One region of the Anaerostipes hadrus ATCC 29173 genome, then DNA from elsewhere that is predicted to be linked to it. Evidence: riboswitches for the same ligand, from Rfam matches in the RefSeq annotation. Region 1 holds a riboswitch; the other holds the start of a gene.
The links. Region 1 has a riboswitch for thiamine pyrophosphate ahead of thiD (bifunctional hydroxymethylpyrimidine kinase/phosphomethylpyrimidine kinase). Riboswitches for the same ligand answer to the same signal wherever they lie in the genome.
Positions count from the first base shown of each region.

Region 2: it holds a riboswitch for thiamine pyrophosphate, as region 1 does, so the genes downstream of both, thiC (phosphomethylpyrimidine synthase ThiC) here and thiD (bifunctional hydroxymethylpyrimidine kinase/phosphomethylpyrimidine kinase) in region 1, are expected to answer to the same signal.

Region 1 covers NZ_AP028031.1:1,470,961-1,481,300, reverse strand. Annotated here, with positions in the region: gene QUE18_RS07275 (YkvI family membrane protein) at 1-878, shown strand, start outside; TPP riboswitch at 1,013-1,118, shown strand; gene thiD (bifunctional hydroxymethylpyrimidine kinase/phosphomethylpyrimidine kinase) at 1,287-2,090, shown strand; gene cytX (putative hydroxymethylpyrimidine transporter CytX) at 2,094-3,266, shown strand; gene QUE18_RS07260 (SGNH/GDSL hydrolase family protein) at 3,439-4,095, shown strand; gene QUE18_RS07255 (nitrite/sulfite reductase) at 4,168-5,712, shown strand; gene QUE18_RS07250 (precorrin-2 dehydrogenase/sirohydrochlorin ferrochelatase family protein) at 5,725-6,342, shown strand; gene hemB (porphobilinogen synthase) at 6,361-7,332, shown strand; gene hemL (glutamate-1-semialdehyde 2,1-aminomutase) at 7,334-8,617, shown strand; gene hemA (glutamyl-tRNA reductase) at 8,599-9,843, shown strand; gene hemC (hydroxymethylbilane synthase) at 9,847-10,340, shown strand, end outside.
Region 2 covers NZ_AP028031.1:334,990-345,329, forward strand. Annotated here, with positions in the region: gene QUE18_RS01555 (hypothetical protein) at 1-757, shown strand, start outside; gene rpmG (50S ribosomal protein L33) at 1,077-1,241, shown strand; gene secE (preprotein translocase subunit SecE) at 1,281-1,478, shown strand; gene nusG (transcription termination/antitermination protein NusG) at 1,494-2,039, shown strand; gene rplK (50S ribosomal protein L11) at 2,125-2,550, shown strand; gene rplA (50S ribosomal protein L1) at 2,614-3,306, shown strand; ribosomal protein L10 leader region at 3,453-3,587, shown strand; gene rplJ (50S ribosomal protein L10) at 3,629-4,132, shown strand; gene rplL (50S ribosomal protein L7/L12) at 4,175-4,537, shown strand; gene QUE18_RS01595 (2-hydroxyacid dehydrogenase) at 4,746-5,690, shown strand; gene QUE18_RS01600 (NlpC/P60 family protein) at 5,733-7,094, shown strand; TPP riboswitch at 7,185-7,296, shown strand; gene thiC (phosphomethylpyrimidine synthase ThiC) at 7,432-8,733, shown strand; gene QUE18_RS01610 (sodium-dependent transporter) at 8,854-10,209, shown strand; gene QUE18_RS01615 (HAD family hydrolase) at 10,280-10,340, shown strand, end outside.

The DNA of each region.
Region 1 (10,340 bases):
TCTGTTATCTGATCATGATCGGAACGGCATCCGCTGCAGCATTTGCAACTGGTGGATCAACACTTCAAATGCTATTTGGAATCCCATACTGGGTATGTACATTGATCATAGCGGCATTTATTTTCGTGATCGCACTTTTTGGAACAAGTGTCGTAAGAAAATGTGCATCTACTTTAAGTGTACTGATCTTGATCGGATTAGTTCTTGTATTAGTACCAAACATCATCGTACAGTGGGATGCGATCACAGCAGCAATCTCTAACTTAGTATCAGGAAAGATGCCTGTGATCTCTGGAGAAAGCGGAGCTTTTGGAGCAGCCTTATATTCTGCAGTTTTATATTTCTTCTTCCAGTTAGCATCTGTATCTGTTATGTACCAGCATATGGAACCTGTGACAGATAAGAAGCAGATCAACAAAGCAGCCATTGAGATTTTTGTATTTAATTTCTTTGCAATGGAATTATCCATCATCGGATTATTAGCCGTTGCATACGCAGCAGACCTTGTAACAGCAACAGTTCCTATGTTAGTTTTAGTACAAAATGGAGTATCTTCAGGATTATTAACACCGATCATCTCTGTTTTGATCATCCTTGGATCTATTTCAACGGCGGTAAACATGATCTCTGGAATCGTAACAAGATGTGTCAATGCAGTAGAGCGTCGTATGAGATCTGAGCAGGAAAGACAGAATGGACATTTAGTAAGAAATGCCATTGCAACACTGATCTTTACATTTTTAGCATTTGCGATCGCACAGTTTGGATTGTTGGCTGTTGTAAAACAGGGATATGCGTACCTTGGATATGCAGCATTTATCACATTGTTTATTCCATTTATTATTCATGTGATCGTGACAAAAGGAAAAGAGATTTAAAATTTATTATGAAAAAGTTAGGGTTAACGATATTTCCAAGAAAGGCAAGAAAAATAAGTTGAAAATTAAAAAAAGCAATAAAGTACGAAAATAGGAACTTGCTTTTTAGAGAAACTTGCTATATACTTATTAAGTTATAAAAACAGGGAGCTTGTTAAACAGGCTGAGAGGAAAGTAAAACTTTCGACCTTTGAACCTGATTTGGGTAATGCCAACGTAGGAAACGAAGATGATAAGTCGCGAACATACGGAAAGTTACAAAATCAGTAGCTTTCCGTTTTTTTCGTATGATAAAGGATTCCTATTATGGAAGAATTTACAATGATACGAAACAATGCGGTCAACTGGGAGCACCACTTTTGATCGCAATAGAAAAATAATGCATAAGAGAGAAAAGGAGAGATACTTATGAGAACAGCATTATCAATCGCTGGAAGTGATTCCAGTGGAGGCGCTGGAGTTCAGGCTGACTTAAAGACCATGACAATGAATGGTGTATTTGCAATGAGTGCGATCACAGCACTGACAGCCCAGAATACAACCGGCGTAACAGGAATATTAGAAGCAGATCCAGAATTCTTAAAGAAACAGATCGACGCAGTTTTTGAAGACATCAGACCCGATGCAGTCAAGATCGGGATGGTTTCCTCAAGCGGACTGATTAAAACGATCGCAGAAAGATTACAGCATTATAAAGCGGAAAATATCGTTGTTGATCCAGTGATGGTAGCAACAAGCGGATCACGATTATTAGAAGAAGATGCCGTAGATACATTAAAGAAAGAATTATTACCGATCGCTACGGTAATTACACCGAATATTCCAGAAGCTGAGATTCTGTGTGGAATGGAGATCCACACAGAAGAAGACATGGTAGCGGCTGCAAAAGCGATCTATGAAGATCTTGGATGCGCAGTGTTATTAAAAGGTGGTCATAATATTAACGATGCAAATGACCTTTTATATACAAAAGAAGAAGTTTCCTGGTTTAAAGGAAAAAGAATCAATAACCCAAATACACATGGAACAGGATGCACTCTTTCAAGTGCTATCGCAGCAAATCTTGCCAAAGGTTTTGACCTTAAGATTTCTGTACAGCGTGCAAAAGACTATATTTCAAGAGCATTGGCAGATATGTTGGATCTTGGAGCTGGAAGCGGACCAATGAATCATGCATTTGATTTAAAAGATGAATGGAAAGAGGAGGCATAGACAATGGGTAGCAGAAGAACATCAATTTTTGAAAACGGACTGATCTGGTTTGGAGCCGGAGTGTCCTTGGCAGAAATTTTAACAGGTACATATTTCGCATCTTTAGGATTTTCTACAGGATTATTAGCAATCATCATTGGACATATCATTGGATGTGGTATGATGTTTTTTGCCGGATTTATCGGTGGAAAGACAAGAAAAAGTGCAATGGAAACGGTAAAAATGAGTTTTGGATCAACGGGAGCTTTGTTATTTGCAGTGTTAAATATCCTGCAGTTAGTTGGATGGACAGCGATCATGATCTATGACGGATCATTAGCAGCAGCAGGAATCTTCAATATTGCGAACTGGGTATGGCCAGTCATTATCGGAGGATTGATCATTATCTGGATTCTGGTAGGAATTGAAAATTTAGGAAAGATTAATACGGTTGCAATGGCAGCATTATTTATTTTGACATTAGTTTTAAGCTTTATTATTTTCGGACATGGTTCATTAAAGCCGGTTGCAAATGATGGATTAACTTTCGGAGCAGCTGTAGAACTTGCAGTTGCCATGCCATTATCATGGCTGCCACTGATCAGTGACTACACAAGAGAAGCTAAAGAACCAACGAAAGCAACATGGGCAAGTGTGATCGTTTATGGATTGGTCAGCTGCTGGATGTATGTGATCGGTATGGGAATCTCTATCTTTACAGGAGAATCCGATATCGCACAGATCATGGTAAAAGCAGGACTTGGAATTGCAGGATTATTAATTATCGTATTCTCAACTGTAACAACAACATTCTTAGATGCTTGGTCTGCCGGAATTTCCAGTGAATCCCTATCTAAGAATATCAATGGAAAATGGATCGCAGTCGCGGCAACAGTGATCGGAATGATTGGGGCAATTGTTTATCCGATGGACGATATCACAGATTTCTTATATCTGATCGGATCAGTCTTTGCACCAATGATCGCTGTACAGATCGCAGATTTCTTTATCCTTCATCAGGATTTTTCAAGAAAATCTGTATGCATTCAGAACATGCTTGTATGGGTTGTTGGCTTTATTGCATACCGCTGGCTGATGGGTGTCGATACGATCCTTGGAAACACACTTCCTGATATGGTGATCACGATTGTTTTAAGTGTGATCGTAAGTTTATTGTTTGGGAAGAAGAATGATTAAGACCTTTATAAATTAATCTCATATAATAATAACGTATAATACCTTATAGGAAAAATCTATATCCTATAGGGTATTTTTCTATTTAAAACCTATTGACAATCAAACTCACATTTCTTATAATCATATTATTCCTATTAGAATTATATGAAATGCAACGAAGAAGGTGACAGACATGAAAGAGATATTATGCTTTGGAGATTCCAATACATATGGATTGATCCCAGGTACAACAAGAAGATATGACAGAGAAACAAGATGGACAGGAATTTTAGCAGAGAAACTTTACGATAAAGGATATCGAATTATAGAAGAAGGATTATGTGGAAGAACCAGTGTATTTGACGATGCAACAAGAGATGGAAGAAATGGAGCGAAAGTACTTCCAATGCTCTTAGAGACACACGCACCACTTGACCAGGTTGTTTTAATGCTTGGAACCAATGACTGCAAAACATATAACCATGCAAGTGCAGATCGCATCGGAAAAGGAATCGAAAAACTGATCCAGCAGATCAGAAAAGCTGATCCAGCGATCGATATTTTATTAGTATCTCCGATCGAATTAGGAGAAGATGTATGGAAACCAGGATTTGATCTTGAATTTAATCAGCATTCTGTGAAAGTATCCAAGCAATTAAAACAGACTTATTTAAAGATTGCATGGAAGTACGGATGTGATTTCCTTGCAGCAAGTGATGTAGCCAAGCCAAGTAAGGCAGATATGGAACATATGAATGAAGAAGGACATAAAAACCTTGCAAAAGCAATCGAATCATTTCTTGTAGAAAAGGAAAGAAATCATTCAAACAATTATGTAAATGTGGTATGATAAGACAAATGTGGTATTTTATAAGGATTCACATAATAAAAGAAACAAAATGTTCAGAAAGGAATTTTACATATGGAAACGATCAATCCACAGGAATGGAAACAAGACCTGCCAGCATTTAAAGAAAAGACAGACCAGTTTTATGCAGGAGAACTAAGTAAAGCAGATTACAAAGGATTTTCCGGTGGTTACGGAAGTTATGCACAGAAAGATGGAAAAGCAAGTATGATCCGTCTTCGTATGTCAGGTGGCCATTTAACAAAAGATAAATTGAAATTTATCGCAGACAGTATTAAAACATATAATGTAGATAAAGTTCACCTGACGACATGTCAGACGATTCAGTTACATAACTTACAGCCAGAAGCAATTTATGGAATCATGGAAGGTGGATTAGATCATGGCATTGTCACAATGGGTGGAGGTGGAGATTTTCCACGTAATGTAACCGTATCTCCATTGTCAGGTGTTGAAAAAGGAGAATATTTTAACGTTCTTCCATATGCCGAAGCAGCTGGAGAATATTTGATGACATTTATCAAAAAAGAAGTTATGCCAAGAAAATTAAAAGTTGGATTTTCAAACGGGCCAGCTAATGAGACACATGCAACATTCCGTGATCTTGGATTTGTGGCAAGGGAAGATGGAAACTTTGATGTTTACAGTGCTGGAGGACTTGGTAACAATGCGAGATTTGGACTGAAAGTTGCTGAGAATGTACAACCAGAGAAGATTCTTTATTATATTTGTGCAATGAGAGAAACATTCATCGCACATGGAAATTATAAACAACGTGGAAGAGCAAGAACGCGTTATATGCAGGAGACTTTAGGTGAAGAAGGATATATCAAAGCTTTCCATGAGAAATTAGATGAAGTTTTCGCATCCGGACAGGATCTTGATCTTCATGTAGAAATTTCTGAAGTGAAGAAACAGGGAGATGGAAGTAAAGTATCTGGTAAACGAGTGATCGATCAGAAACAGGAAGGATTATATGCAGTTTCTTATCACCCATTCGGTGGCTGTCCAAAACCTGAGAAATTAAGAGAAATCTATGATGTGATCAAAGATATGGATGAAGTGGAAGCAAGAATTTCACCAGATGAGACAATGTACATCATCAATCTGACAGGAGATGAAGCAAAGAAAGTTTTAGATGCGACAGATGATGGTGCAGAAACGTTGTTTGAGACATCTGTATCTTGTATCGGAGCAACGATCTGTCAGGTTGGATTAAGAGATTCTCAAGGATTATTACACAAAGTGATCGAAGCAGAAAGAGAAGCTGGATTAAAGGATGGTTCACTGCCTAAGATTCATATTTCTGGATGTATGTCTTCTTGCGGAACACATCAGATCGGAGAGATCGGATTCCACGGAAGTATGAAAGTAATTGATAAAGTTGCTCATTCTGCATTTGTACTTCATATCAATGGATCTGATCTTCAGGGAAAAGAGAAGATGGGAGAAGAAGTTGGGATCATTTTAGAAGAAGATATTCCACAGTTCTTGGTAAAATTAGGACAGGCAGTTGAGAGTGAAGAACTTGACTTTTCACAGTGGAATTTAAAACATCCAGAAGGAATCAAGGAAATCGCAAAAGAATATATAAAATAGGACACAGAGATAATGGCATATTTTCCAATGTTTGTACAACTAAAGAAGAAAAAATGTCTAGTGATCGGCGGTGGTAAGATCGCACTTCGTAAGATTGAAGTTTTAAAAGATTTTGAAGCAGATATTACCGTGATCGCACCAGAGATGATAACACAGATTCGGCAGATCGATCAGATTTGCCGAATCTTTCGAACGTTTATGGAGAAAGATTTTAATGAGGCAGATTTTGTGATCGCAGCAACCGATGATCAAAAAACAAATCATGAGATCAGCCAGATCTGCAGACGAAAGAAGATTCCTGTCAATGCGGTCGATCAGAAAGAAGATTGCAGCTTTATTTTTCCATCCTATGTAAAAGAAGGAGAAGTTGTCGCTGCATTTTCAAGTGGCGGGCAGAGTCCGTTGATCACACAGTATTTAAAAGAAAAGATCAAACCAGATTTGAATAAAGAATTAGGACAACTCGCACAGATCTTGGGAAGTCTGAGAAAGCTTGCAAAATCATGCATTGCCACAGAACAGGAACGAAAGGCATTTTATAAAGAATTATTACAAATCGGATTAGAGGATATTGATTCATTGGAAGAACAACGAATCAATGAAATCATTCAAAAATATATATCAGAGTGAAATCGAGGAACAGTAAAAATGGAACGTACAAGAAGATTAAGAACAAGCAACTATATGAGAGATATGGTAAGAGAAAATCATGTGAGAATTGACGAATTGATCTATCCAATCTTTGTTACAGAAGGAGAAAATATTAAACATCCTGTAGAATCTATGCCAGGGATTTATCAGTATTCGCTGGATCGTTTATCAGAGGAAATTAACAGGATCAAAGAAGCGGGGATCAAAGCAATTTTAATCTTTGGAATCCCAGATCATAAAGATGAAGTCGGAAGTGGTGCATACGCTGAAGATGGAATTGTGCCAAAGGCGATCCGCCAGATCAAAAAAGAATATGAAGAACTTTTGATCATTGCGGATGTATGTCTTTGTGAATACACATCTCATGGACACTGTGGACTTGTGAAAGACGGAGTGATCTTAAATGATGAAACACTTCCGCTTCTTGCAAAAGCATCTGTAAGTTATGCAAAAGCAGGGGCAGATATCATTGCGCCAAGTGATATGATGGATCTTCGAGTGAAAGCTATTCGTGAAGCTTTAGATGAAGCAGGATTTGTATACACACCGATCATGTCTTATAGTGCCAAGTTTGCGTCAGGATACTATGGACCATTTCGTGATGCAGCACATTCTGCACCAGGATTTGGAGATAGAAAAACATACCAGATGGATCCGGCAAATGGACAGGAAGCTCTAAGAGAGATCGGGGAAGACATCGAAGAAGGAGCAGACTTGATCATTGCCAAACCAGCACTTGCTTATATGGATATTATGAAAGAAGCATCTATGAAATACAATATTCCGATCGTTGCATACAATGTAAGCGGAGAATATGCTATGGTAAAAGCAGCTGCGGCCAATGGATGGATCGATGAGAAAAAGATCGTTATGGAAAATATGGTCGGATTAAAACGTGCTGGTGCAAAGATGATCATTACATATCATGCACTTGATGTTGCAAAATGGCTGAAAGAAGAGGGAAGATAAAATGAAAGATACAAGATCAAAAGAATTATATGAACGAGCAAAAGTACATATTCCGGGAGGGGTAAACAGTCCAGTTCGTGCATTCCGTGCGGTAAATCGTACTCCAAGATTCATGGAATCTGCAAAAGGAGACCGTATTATTGACGCCGATGGAAATGAATATATCGATTATGTATGTTCATGGGGACCTGGAATCTTAGGACATGCTCATCCTCAAGTCATCAAAAAAGTCATGGACTCTTGTGAAAACGGTTTGACTTTCGGAGCACCAACAGAGAAGGAAGTGATCCTTGCAGAATTGATCAGTGAATTGATCCCGTCTATGGAAGTAAGCCGTCTGGTAAGTTCTGGAACAGAAGCTGTTATGAGTGCGATCCGTGCAGCCAGAGGATTTACAGGGAGAGATAAGATCGTTAAATTCCGCGGATGCTATCATGGACATTCCGACAGTTTGTTAGTAAAAGCAGGATCGGGAGCACTTACAACATCTGTTCCAGATAGTGCTGGAGTTCCAAAAGATGATACGAAGAATACATTAGTCGCAGAATACAATGACAAAGATTCTGTACAAAAACTATTTGATGAAAATAAAGATCAGATCGCAGCAGTGATCGTAGAACCGGTGGCAGCTAATATGGGATTAGTACTTCCAGAAGAAGGATTTCTCGAATTTTTAAGAGAGATCACAAAAGATCACGGATCATTATTGATCTTTGATGAGGTTATTACAGGTTTTAGGCTATCTCTAGGAGGAGCACAGCAGTATTATAATATCAAGCCGGATATCACAACACTTGGAAAAATTGTTGGTGGAGGAATGCCGATCGGTGCGTATGGCGGAAGAAGAGAAATCATGCAGATGATCTCTCCAGATGGGCCAGTTTATCAGGCAGGAACATTGTCAGGAAACCCAGTTGCAACAACGGCAGGAATTGAGACATTAAATATCTTAAAAAATGATCCGCAGATTTACGAAAGACTAGAGCAAAAAACAAGAAAACTTGCTGATGCAGCAAGAGAAGCAGGAAAAGGACATATTTGTGTTAATCAGATTGGATCTTTAATGAGTGTATTCTTTACAGACCAGAAAGTCAGAGATTTTGAAAGTGCTGTGACATCCAATACAGAACAGTATGCAGATTATTTTGGATATTTACTAGATCGCGGAATTTATATTGCACCATCTCAGTTTGAGACAATGTTTATTTCTAACGCACATACAGAAGAAGATATTGAGAAAACATGTAAACTTGCAGGAGAGGCTCTATGCAGTTTGGATTTCTAGGAATTGATTATAAAAATGCAGATCTTACCATTCGTGATGAAATTTCATTTACGGATCAGAAGAAGCTTGAATTTTTTCATAAAGCAGAGGAAATCGGGGTTGAACAGGTGATGATCTTATCGACCTGTAACCGCAGTGAGATTTATTATTTTTTTGATGATGAACAACAGATCAAAAAAATACAAAATATATACTGTGATATGTTCGATAAAGCAGAGATTGAGCAATATATCAGACATTGCGAAGAAGATAAAGCAGTTTCTTATCTGTTTCAAGTAACCGCAGGATTAGAATCTATGGTACTAGGAGAAGATCAGATTCTTGGACAAGTAAAAGATGCCTTGGATTTTTCAAGAACCATGGGATTTAGCAAGAAAGAACTAAATAAAGTCGTAAGAGATGCTATTACTTGTGCAAAAAAGGTAAAAACAACGTTTAGAATAAGTGAGAAACCAGTATCTGTTGGATATATCGGAATCTGTGAATTACAGAAAATATGTGATATCAAAGACAAAATGGTCTTGGTGATCGGAAGCGGAGATACTGCAGTTCTTGCACTTCGTTATCTGCAGGAATATGAAGCAGGCAAGATTTATTTATGCAGCAGAACACTGGCACATGCAGGAAATGTTCAGAAAGAGTTTCAAGAGATTGAGATCATTTCTTACGAACAAAGATATGAGATCATGAAACAATGTGATATTGTAGTATCTGCAACATCAGCACCACATGTGGTTGTAAAACAAGAATATTATACGCCAGAAAAACAAGTTACATTTTTAGATCTTGCAACACCAAGAGATATTGATCCAAAACTTTCAGATGACGCAAAGGTAAATCTGATCAATTTAGATACGATCAAAGAGATTTCTAAAGCAAATCAGTCAGAACGTGAAGAACTTTGCAGACAAAGCAATACGATGATCAGCAAAGCAAAAGAAGAAACGATGCAGTGGCTGTTTCAGGCACCAATGGAAGAAACAATTCGCTCCTTGCAGGAAAAATGTACAGAGATCGTGGAAGATAGTTATTCATATTTATCAAGAAAAATAGATTTTGGAACAAGAGAGCAGAAACTTCTAAAGAAGGTGTTAAATGCATCCTTGCAGCGCATGATCAAAGAACCGATTCAGGAATTAAAACATTTAGAAACAAGACAGGAACAAGCAGATTATAAGAAGATGGTAGAACAGCTTTTTGGGATAGAGACAAAGAAAGGAAAATGACCTATGAAATATATCATCGGATCAAGAGGATCACGCCTTGCACTGATCCAGACAAAATATGTTCAGGAAAAATTAGCGAAAGCTTATCCAGAACACACTTTTGAAATCCAGATCATTAAAACAAAAGGTGATAAGATTCAGAATAAACCATTAGATAAAATTGGTGGAAAAGGTCTGTTTGTCAAAGAGATTGAAGAAAAGATCATTTCTGGGGAAATCCATATGGGAGTTCACAGCATGAAAGACATGCCGTCAACCCCGGCAAAAGGCCTTGTTTTTACAAAAGTATGGAAAAGGGAAGATCCAAGAGATGTGTTGATCCTTCGAACAGCGAAACATCTGTCTGAATTACGAGAAGGTGCTGTGATAGCAACAGGAAGCAAAAGAAGAGCATTTCAGTTATTAAAGTTAAGACCAGACCTTCAGATTATAAATATTCGAGGGAATGTTGATACGAGACTTCGAAAAATGGAGGAACAACAATTAGATGGAATCGT
Region 2 (10,340 bases), 1.1 Mb from region 1:
TGGTGCAGTCAAAGCAGGAACATATGCATTATACCTTGAAACAGCATGTGAGAATGCAAATACACCAGTGGTTGCAGCATTTGGAGCAGCAGTGATATCAAGCCAGAATAACAGAACTTTTGGCGGAAATAATGTAATCGCTAGTGCAAGTACTGGAGCAGCTACATATCAGCAGTTTAAAGTATCCAAAAGAGGAGTTGCAGCGATCGCAGTTTATAAAGAAAATTCAGCGGGAAATGTTTCTAGTGTTACATATTCTGTTCAGAAATTAAGTGGAAAGACATGGAAAACTGTAGCAACCGGATTATCGGGTGCAGCAAAAAATAACTATGTAGTAACAACAGGACTTGCTGCAGGGACTTATCGTGTCGTTGTAAATGCGGCATCTGGAGAGATCCTTTATTTCATCAATGCAAATCAAAAAGCATCTGACAGTTATGGAACATCTAAGAAAAAAGCAAAAGAGATCAAGCGTAAGAAATCCAAGAAGCAGGTATTCTTGTCTAATGAAAGTACAAGTAAAACACACTGGTATAAGATCAAAGTTAAGAAGACTGGAATGACATATATCGATATCACAGGACTTGGAAATAAAAGCAAGATTTCTGTAACAGTCACAGGAGCAGCAAGATTAAAAAATAAAACAATATCAAAAGGTTTCCGTATCTATGGAAAGGCAAAAAAAGGAACTTACTATATTAAGATCAAAAAAGGATCCAAAGGTACAAGTGGATATCAGGTAAAATACACTAAATAATAATTCCTTCATATTTGTTTATACTTTCTTTAGAAATGTTTAGAAACAGAATATTGAATGAAGAGAGGATCCTGATATAATAAAGACATAGTTTTTCATATATATTTTTAATCCTCTCTTTTTGAAAATAAGTACCGTATCAGCCGAGATGTTGATGCGGTATTATTTCGTTTTATATGTAAAGAAACAAGATTGTATTGTAAAAAAAACGAAAAATCTATTGACGGACCAACATATGGATGATATGATAAACACGCTAGACTTTAGCGTTGGAAGAAGGTCTTTTTTTTATGCCTTATTTTAATGAACAACAAACAAAATGGAGGTGGAAGTTGTGCGCACAAGAGTAACATTAGAATGTACAGAATGTAAACAGCGTAATTACAACATGACAAAGGATAAGAAAACTCATCCTGAACGCATGGAAACAAAAAAATATTGCAAATTCTGTAAAACTCACACATTACACAAAGAAACAAAATAATTTCCGGTAATTCCCTTTGAGAGAAAAGGAAGTGAAAACATGGAGAAAACTAACAAAGCAAAGAAACCAAGTTGGTTCAAAGAGTTAAAAGCTGAATTTAACAGAATTATCTGGCCAACGAAAGAAAGAATTGCAAAAGAAACAGCAGTTGTAGTGATCTGTGCTATTATTATCGGAGTCATTGTTGCAGTTCTTGATGTTGGAATCCAGTATGGAATTCAGGCATTGGTTGGATAGAAGTAAGGAGATTTTATGGCAGAGGCAAATTGGTATGTTGTTCACACCTACTCAGGTTATGAAAATAAAGTAAAAGTGGATATTGAGAAAACCATCGAGAACCGTAAGCTTCAGGATGAGATCTTGGAAGTCCGCGTACCACTTGAAGACGTGGTAGAGATGAGAAACGGTGTGAAGAAACAAGTTTCAAGAAAAATGTTCCCAGGTTATGTTCTGATCCATATGATCATGAACGACGACACATGGTATGTGGTTCGTAACACAAGAGGTGTTACAGGATTCGTAGGACCTGGATCAAAACCAGTACCGCTGACTCCTGCAGAGATGAAACCATTAGGAATCCAGATTGGAGGAGAACAGCAAGAAACACCAGCAAGAGAGAAGATTGAACTTGATATCGAAGTTGGTGATATGATCGTTGTGACTTCCGGTGCTTGGGAAGGAACAACAAGTGCGGTTACTGCAATCAATGAAAGCAAACAGACAGTAACTATTGAAGTCGAGATGTTCGGAAGAGCAACTTCAGTAGAAATTGATTTCTTAGATATTAAGAAAGCGTAACGAAGAATAAGAATAGAGAATCTTATTTGAAACAAAGTGGGAGGGCTATCCCGTAATTACCACAATAATCAGGAGGTTAACGATTATGGCAAAGAAAGTAGAAGGTTATATCAAACTTCAGATTCCAGCAGGAAAGGCAACACCAGCACCACCCGTTGGACCAGCACTTGGACAGCACGGAGTAAACATTGTACAGTTTACAAAAGAATTTAATGCAAGAACAGCTGATCAGGGAGACATGATCATCCCTGTAGTAATCACTGTATATCAGGATAGAAGCTTCAGCTTCATCACAAAGACTCCACCAGCAGCAGTTTTATTAAAGAAAGCTTGCAAAATCCAGTCTGGATCAGGAGAACCTAACAGAACTAAAGTAGCTACTATTTCTAAAGCAGATCTTCAGCAGATCGCTGAAACAAAGATGAAAGACTTAAACGCAGCTTCTATCGAAGCAGCAATGAGCATGATCGCCGGTACTGCAAGAAGTATGGGAATCACAGTAGAAGAGTAATCACAAATTTGAAACGAAAGTGGGAGGGTGAACTCCCGATATTACCACAGGAGGTATTTTAGAATGAAAAAAGGTAAGAGATACGCAGAGCTTACAAAATTAGTGGACAGAACAAACAATTATGATCCACAGGAAGCAGTTGCTTTAGTAAAAAAATTAGCAAACGCTAAATTTGACGAAACAATCGAAGCACATATCCGTCTTGGTGTAGATGGACGTCAGGCAGACCAGCAGATCCGTGGAGCAGTTGTACTTCCACACGGAACTGGTAAAGAAGTTAAAGTTCTTGTATTCGCTAAAGATGCAAAAGCTGAAGAAGCGAAAGCAGCAGGAGCAGAATTCGTAGGAGCAGAAGAATTAATTCCTAAGATCCAGAAAGAAAACTGGTATGACTTCGACGTAGTAGTAGCTACTCCAGACATGATGGGTGTAGTAGGTCGTTTAGGACGTGACTTAGGACCTAAAGGTTTAATGCCTAACCCTAAAGCCGGAACTGTAACAATGGACGTTGCGAATGCCATTAAAGAAATCAAAGCAGGTAAGATCGAATATAGATTAGATAAATCCAACATCATTCATGTACCAGTTGGAAAAGCTTCTTTCACAGAAGAACAGTTAGCGGACAACTTCCAGACGTTAATCGATGCAATCGTAAAAGCAAAACCTGCAGCAGCAAAAGGTCAGTATTTTAGAAACGTAACAATTACTTCTACAATGGGACCTGGAGTGAAAATTGATACAACAAAATTTGCTTAATATTTAACTTTAAGCGGGGTCAGTCTCATGTAGTCTGACCCCAGATTTATGCAAAATCCTATGTTGCCATATGGGAATTGCATAAAAATAAAAACATTTCAAAAAAAGTAAAAAAACATTTGACATATATATAAATGTCGTGTATTATATGTAAAGTATTACTGCCGAAGACAGCAGGTGCCGCAAGGCGCAACGTAGAACAACCTGCCGAGGAGAGTATTAGTGAATATGCTAATTAACACTCTATGTCTGTGCGGATATAGAGTTTTCTTTTTATATGTGCGGTGGTACACAAAATAAATCAAGGAGGTGCACCATTTCAATGGCAAAAGTTGAGTTAAAACAACCAGTAGTAAACGAAATTAAAGAATTACTTACAGATGCTCAGTCAGCAGTATTAGTTTCTTACCGCGGAATCACTGTAGAACAGGATACAGCAATGCGTAAAGAATTAAGAGAAGCTGATGTAGAATACAAAGTATATAAGAATACAATGATTCGTTTTGCAATCCAGGGAACAGAATTTGAAGCATTAGCTGATGATTTAAAAGGACCTACAGCAATCGCTGTTTCTAAAACAGATGCTACAGCTCCTGCAAGAATCCTTGCAAAACACGCTAAGAACATCGAAGTATTAGAAATGAAATCTGGTGTTGTAGAAGGAACATTCTATGACAAAGATGGTATCCAGGTTATCGCAAGCATCCCATCAAGAGACGAATTACTTGCGAAATTCCTTGGAAGCATTCAGTCCCCAATTACAAACTTTGCTCGTGTTATTAAGCAGATCGCTGAAAAAGACGGAGAAGGGGCTGCAGCTGAGTAAGATCAGTTATCAGTAAATTTAAAATATTAGGAGGAAATTATAATGACAACTCAGGAAATTATTGAAGTTATCAAAGGTTTATCAGTATTAGAATTAAACGATTTAGTAAAAGCTTGTGAAGAAGAATTTGGAGTATCTGCAGCAGCAGGTGTTGTAGTAGCAGCAGCTGGAGCTGAAGGTGGAGCAGAAGAAAAAGACGAATTCGACGTAGAATTAACAGAAGTTGGTGGAGCTAAAGTTAAAGTCATCAAAGCTGTTCGTGAAGTAACAGGATTAGGATTAAAAGAAGCTAAAGAATTAGTTGATGGAGCTCCTAAAGTAATTAAAGAAGGTGCATCTAAAGCAGAAGCTGAAGACATCAAAGCTAAATTAGAAGAACAGGGAGCTAAAGTAACTCTTAAATAATTAAGAGATTTACTCCAGTAGATTTTCTATAAAGTATATGAAACTGTCACATTGGTGGAAACTAGTGTGGCAGTTTTTTTACTTTATATGGATCATAAGAAACTTCGATGGAATCCTCTATGAAATAAAATATTTCTAAGCTTTTATAATCGTATATTTGATGATAGAATAGGAGAGTAAAATCATACGAAAGGAGTATTCGACAATTATGAAATTAGTAATTATTGAACCACTAGGTGTGGAAGAAGAGAAATTGATGGAAATCGCACATAAGGCATTGCCAGATTCTGTCGAGATCGTATCTTACCAGACCAAAGTAACTGACACAGAAAGCCTGATCGAACGTGGAAAGGATGCGGACATTATTATGGTTGCAAACCTGCCATTGAATGCTGAAGTCATCAAAGGCTGCAAAAACCTTAAGATGTTGGCGGTAGCATTTACAGGGATCGATCATATTGCTATGGCTGCATGCAAAGAACAGGGGATTACAGTATGCAACTGTGCAGGCTATTCAAATGCTGCAGTTTCAGATCTTGTCTTTGGACTTTTAATCTCACTGTATCGAAATATCATTTCTTGCGATCAGGTAGTCCGAGAAGAAGGAACCAAGGATGGTCTGGTTGGCTTTGAACTGGAAGGAAAGAAATTTGGTGTGATCGGAACCGGAGCGATCGGAACCAGAGTTGCGAAGATCGCCCAGGCATTTGGATGTGAAGTTTACGCATATTCAAGGACAGTAAAAGATCTTCCAGGAATTCAATTTGTAGGGTTAGAAGAACTTTTATATAATTGTGATATCATTTCATTGCATGTACCTTTAAATGAATCAACAAAAGGTTTGATCGGTAAAGATGAAATCGCATTGATGAAACCAGATGCAGTTTTGATCAACACGGCAAGAGGTCCGGTTGTTGATAGTGAAGCATTAGCTGAAGCACTCAATAACGGTAAGATTGCAGGAGCAGCCGTTGATGTCTTTGAGAATGAACCGCCGGTATCAAAAGATCATCCACTCTTACATGCAAAGAATCTGATCGCGACACCACACGTTGCATTTGCAACAAAAGAAGCATTGGTAAAACGTGCGATCATTGATTTTGATAATGTGAAATGTTGGATGGAAGGAAAACCAGTCAATGTAATGAATTAAATTTTGTAAATAGTCGAATATACATTAAGAGAAACAAGATAAATGGGGAAAAATAAAGTGGAAAAAGTGATGAAAAAGCTGTGCGTATGTACGCTTTCAGTGGTTATAGGAATGTTATCGATTCAGATCATGCCCGTATCAGCAGCAAGTAAGACTGGCATGGGAAAGATAACGAATAAGATAAACAAAGCAGGATATAATTTATGGGGCGGATACGATTCACCGGAAGAAGCAGCAACATATGATATTGATTTCTATGATTCTGGCATCAATGCAGGTGTTGCTGTTGGCGGAAATATTTCATTAAAATATAACGATTCTTATGATTATGGAGATAATCTGAAATATAACTGGCAGATCGTCAATGGAAATGATCATATTGCGATGGAGGTATCAGCAGATCAGAAGACTGCAAGGATTACAGGAAGATCCATAGGAGATGCAACAGTCCGATTAAATATCATAACAGATGAAGGAACAGAATATCAAAGTATTGAAACAAAAGAAATGCATATCCAGATTTCCAATCCGAGATTAAAGAATAACAAACTTGCAACGGTTCTTTATAACGAAGGGAAAGTTGAATTAGAAGGCAACTCGGCGAATGGACAAGAACGCATTATCTATCGAGCAGATAATAACCATAATTTTTATGTATCGGATGATGGGACATTTTACGGATATGCAAAACAAACCAGAAAGATATACGTATATGTAGATGGAATTTGTCTGGAAGCAACTGTAAAGTGCACAGATCCACAATATAGAGCCAGTTGTATTCTGAAAAAAGGGCAAAAAGTATCTTACAAAGTATCAGGAGCCAGCGGATATACACCAGTTACATATAAAGTTGGAAATACAAAATATGCATCTGTATCATCAAATGGATTAACAAAAGGAAAAAAATACGGAAGGACAACCTTAACGATCAGTGCTGATAATGCGAGTGTATCTTTTAATATTTATATCTTAAAATCCAAAGTATACAAAGGAGTCAGTAAAGCTCAAGCGATCTGTAAGACAAAACCAAGATACAGTCAGGCAAAACGAATGCGGAAAGATTATGTAGACTGCAGTTCTTTTGTGTGGAAATCTTATAAACCATATGGTGTGAATTTTGGAAGTAAGAGCTATGCACCAACAGCTGCAGATATTGCTAAATGGTGTGGAAAAAAGAAGAAATTATTAAAACTTTCTACATATAACGGAAAATCAGACAGATTACTTCCGGGAGATCTAATCTTTTACCGTAAACGAAGTGGAAAGAATGGAAGATATAAAAATATCGACCATATCGCCATGTATGTTGGAAATGACACGATCGTACATGCAGATGGAAGCAGTGTGTCTTACAGCTATCCATGGTACCGCAAAGTTGCAGCAATCGCCAGACCAGTAAAATAAAAGAAAAATATAAAGATAAAGAAGTACAAAAGGCAGATAACAAGGATACAAAATTCTTGCTATCTGCCTTTTAGGATGGTACAATATTGATGTAACTGAAATGGGAGCTTAAAAGGTGATACCTTAGCTGAGAGGAAACGAGAGTTTCGACCATGGACCTGATACGGATAATGCCGTCGTAGGGATTTGGATGCTATGAATACAAGACGAACTGTAAAGCAGCATCACAGGCTTTTTAAAGTTTGTCTTTTTTTATCTCAACAAGACAGAATGATGATAAAATAAACAAAACCGAATAAGAGTCTCCCAAAATCTTATATTTTGGAGGTTTTCAATCATGAAGTACACAACACAGATGAATGCAGCAAGACAGGGAATTGTAACGAAAGAGATGGAAGCAGTTGCTGCCTATGAAGGAATTGACGTGAAAGACCTTATGGCAGAAGTTGCAGCTGGAACTATTGTCATCCCTGCAAACAAGAACCACAAGTGTTTAAAGCCATTTGGAATCGGGAATTCTTTGAAGACAAAGATCAATGTAAACCTTGGAACATCCAGAGACTGTCTAAACTTAGATGTTGAGATGGAGAAAGTTAATAAAGCCGTAGAGATGGGTGCAGAAGCTATCATGGATCTTTCTTCTTTTGGACATACTCATGTATTTCGTAAGAAACTTGTCGATGAATGTCCAGCAATCCTTGGTACCGTGCCTATTTACGATGCGATTGTTTATTACAATAAAGCATTAAAGGATATCACGTCTCGTGAATGGATCGATGTTTTTAAGATGCATGCAGAAGATGGTGTAGATTTTATGACGATCCATTGTGGGATCAACCGAAACACAGCGGAACGTTTTAAGGCAATGAAACGTAAGATGAACATTGTGTCTCGTGGTGGTTCTCTGATCTTTGCATGGATGGAAGCAACAGGCAATGAGAATCCATTCTTCGAATACTATGATGAAATCCTTGATATCTGTAACGAATATGATGTAACGCTAAGCCTTGGCGATGCATGTCGTCCAGGATGCCTTGCTGATGCAAGTGACATTTCACAGATCGAAGAATTAGTAACATTAGGAGAATTAACAGCACGTGCATGGAAGAAGGATGTACAGGTTATGATCGAAGGACCTGGACATATGCCAATGGATCAGATTCAGGCGAATATGAAGATCCAGCAGACGATCTGTCATGGAGCACCATTTTATGTTCTTGGACCTCTGGTAACAGATATTGCACCTGGATATGACCATATCACATCTGCAATTGGTGGAGCGATCGCTGCAGCTTCTGGAGCAAGCTTCTTATGTTATGTAACACCAGCAGAACATCTGCGTCTTCCAAATGTCGATGATGTGAAAGAAGGAATCATGGCTTCCAAGATCGCAGCACATGCAGCAGATATTGCCAAAGGTGTAAAAGGCGCTATGGATTGGGATAACCAGATGGCAGCTGCGAGACAGAAACTTGACTGGGAGAAACAGTTCGAACTTGCTCTTGATCCTGAAAAGGCAAGAAGATACCGTGCAGAATCAACACCAGAGAGAGAAGATACATGTACAATGTGTGGAAAGATGTGTTCTGTACGTAATATGAATGCCGTCCTTGCCGGAGAAGATGTGGACGTCATCTAAATAGAATTCAGCATCCAGGCTGGGAATCCTGCCATGCAGGATTCATATCTAAGATCTCCGGCAGAGCCAGATACATATCCTTACGTATCTGAATATATATGAAAGAAGGTACTTAATATTATGAGTAATGAAAGAAGTGGATTCTCGAGCCGTTTAGGGTTCGTTCTTGCAACGGCTGGGTCTGCTGTAGGTCTTGGAAACATCTGGAGATTTCCATATCTTGCAGCCAAGTATGGCGGAGGAACATTTTTATTAACTTATCTGATCCTTACATTAACATTTGGATTTTCACTGATGATCACAGAAGTTGCCCTTGGAAGAAAGGCAGGAACCAGTGCGATCCGTGCATTTGGACACTTTAGCAAGAAGCATACATTTATCGGATATCTTACAACGATCATTCCGTTTATTATCTTCCCGTACTACTGTGTTATCGGTGGATGGGTTACAAAATATGCACTGGTATCGCTTCAGGGAGGGATTCATAATGCCGCCTCTGATACATTCTTTACAGGGTTTATCAGCAAATCAGCAGAACCTATGATCTGTGTTCTTGTTTTCCTGATCGCTACAACAGTGGTTGTTGCAGGAGGAGTCAAAGGCGGAGTAGAACGTGTCAGCACGATCATGATGCCAGTTTTGATCGTCTTGTTGATCGGAGTTTCTTTATTCTGTATCACAAGACCAGGGGCGATGGCTGGAGTTGCATATTATTTAAAACCAAGTTTAAAAGGATTTGGTCCGACAACGATCTTAGCTGCACTTGGACAGTTATTTTATTCGATGTCCCTTGCTATGGGTATTATGATCACATTCGGATCATATATGCCAAAGAAAGCTGACCTTGAGAAATCAGTCACACAGGTTGAGATTTTTGATACAGGGGTTGCTTTCCTTGCAGGACTTATGATCGTACCAGCTGTGTTTGTATTCTCAAACGGAGATTCATCCATGCTTGCAAAAGGTCCATCTTTGATGTTTGTGATGCTTCCAAAAGTATTTAACAGTATGGCTTTTTCAAGTGTTATTGCAGCAGTATTCTTTATTTTAGTGTTACTTGCAGCACTTACCTCTTCCATTTCGCTGCTTGAGACACTCGTAGCAGTTCTGATGGATAAGTTCCATATGAAACGAGGAACTGCATGTATTACAATGTTTATCATTGCTCTGTTACTAGCAGTTCCATCATCTTTAGGATTTGGAGCATGGAGCAATATTACGATTTTAGGATTTGACTTCCTTGATTTCTTTGATTTCATCAGTAACAGTGTATTAATGCCGATCGCAGCATTCTTAACATGTTTATTTGTCGGTTATATCATCAAGCCAAAAGTAATTGTTGATGAAGTTGAAAGCTCTGGGGAATTTAAGAGAAAATCACTATTCCTTATTATGGTTAAGTATATTGCACCAATCTGCATTGTTGCGATCTTAGTATTCTCAGTACTTGAAGGATTAGGATTTATTACAGTTTAATAAGAAGATATAGAAACGCACAGATGACTACTTAACATTTTGTGCGTTTCTGTTTTATTAGGAGGAAAGTATGATTACAGCAGTGATTTTTGATATGGACGGTGTGATCGCTGATTCAGAATATTTTAATG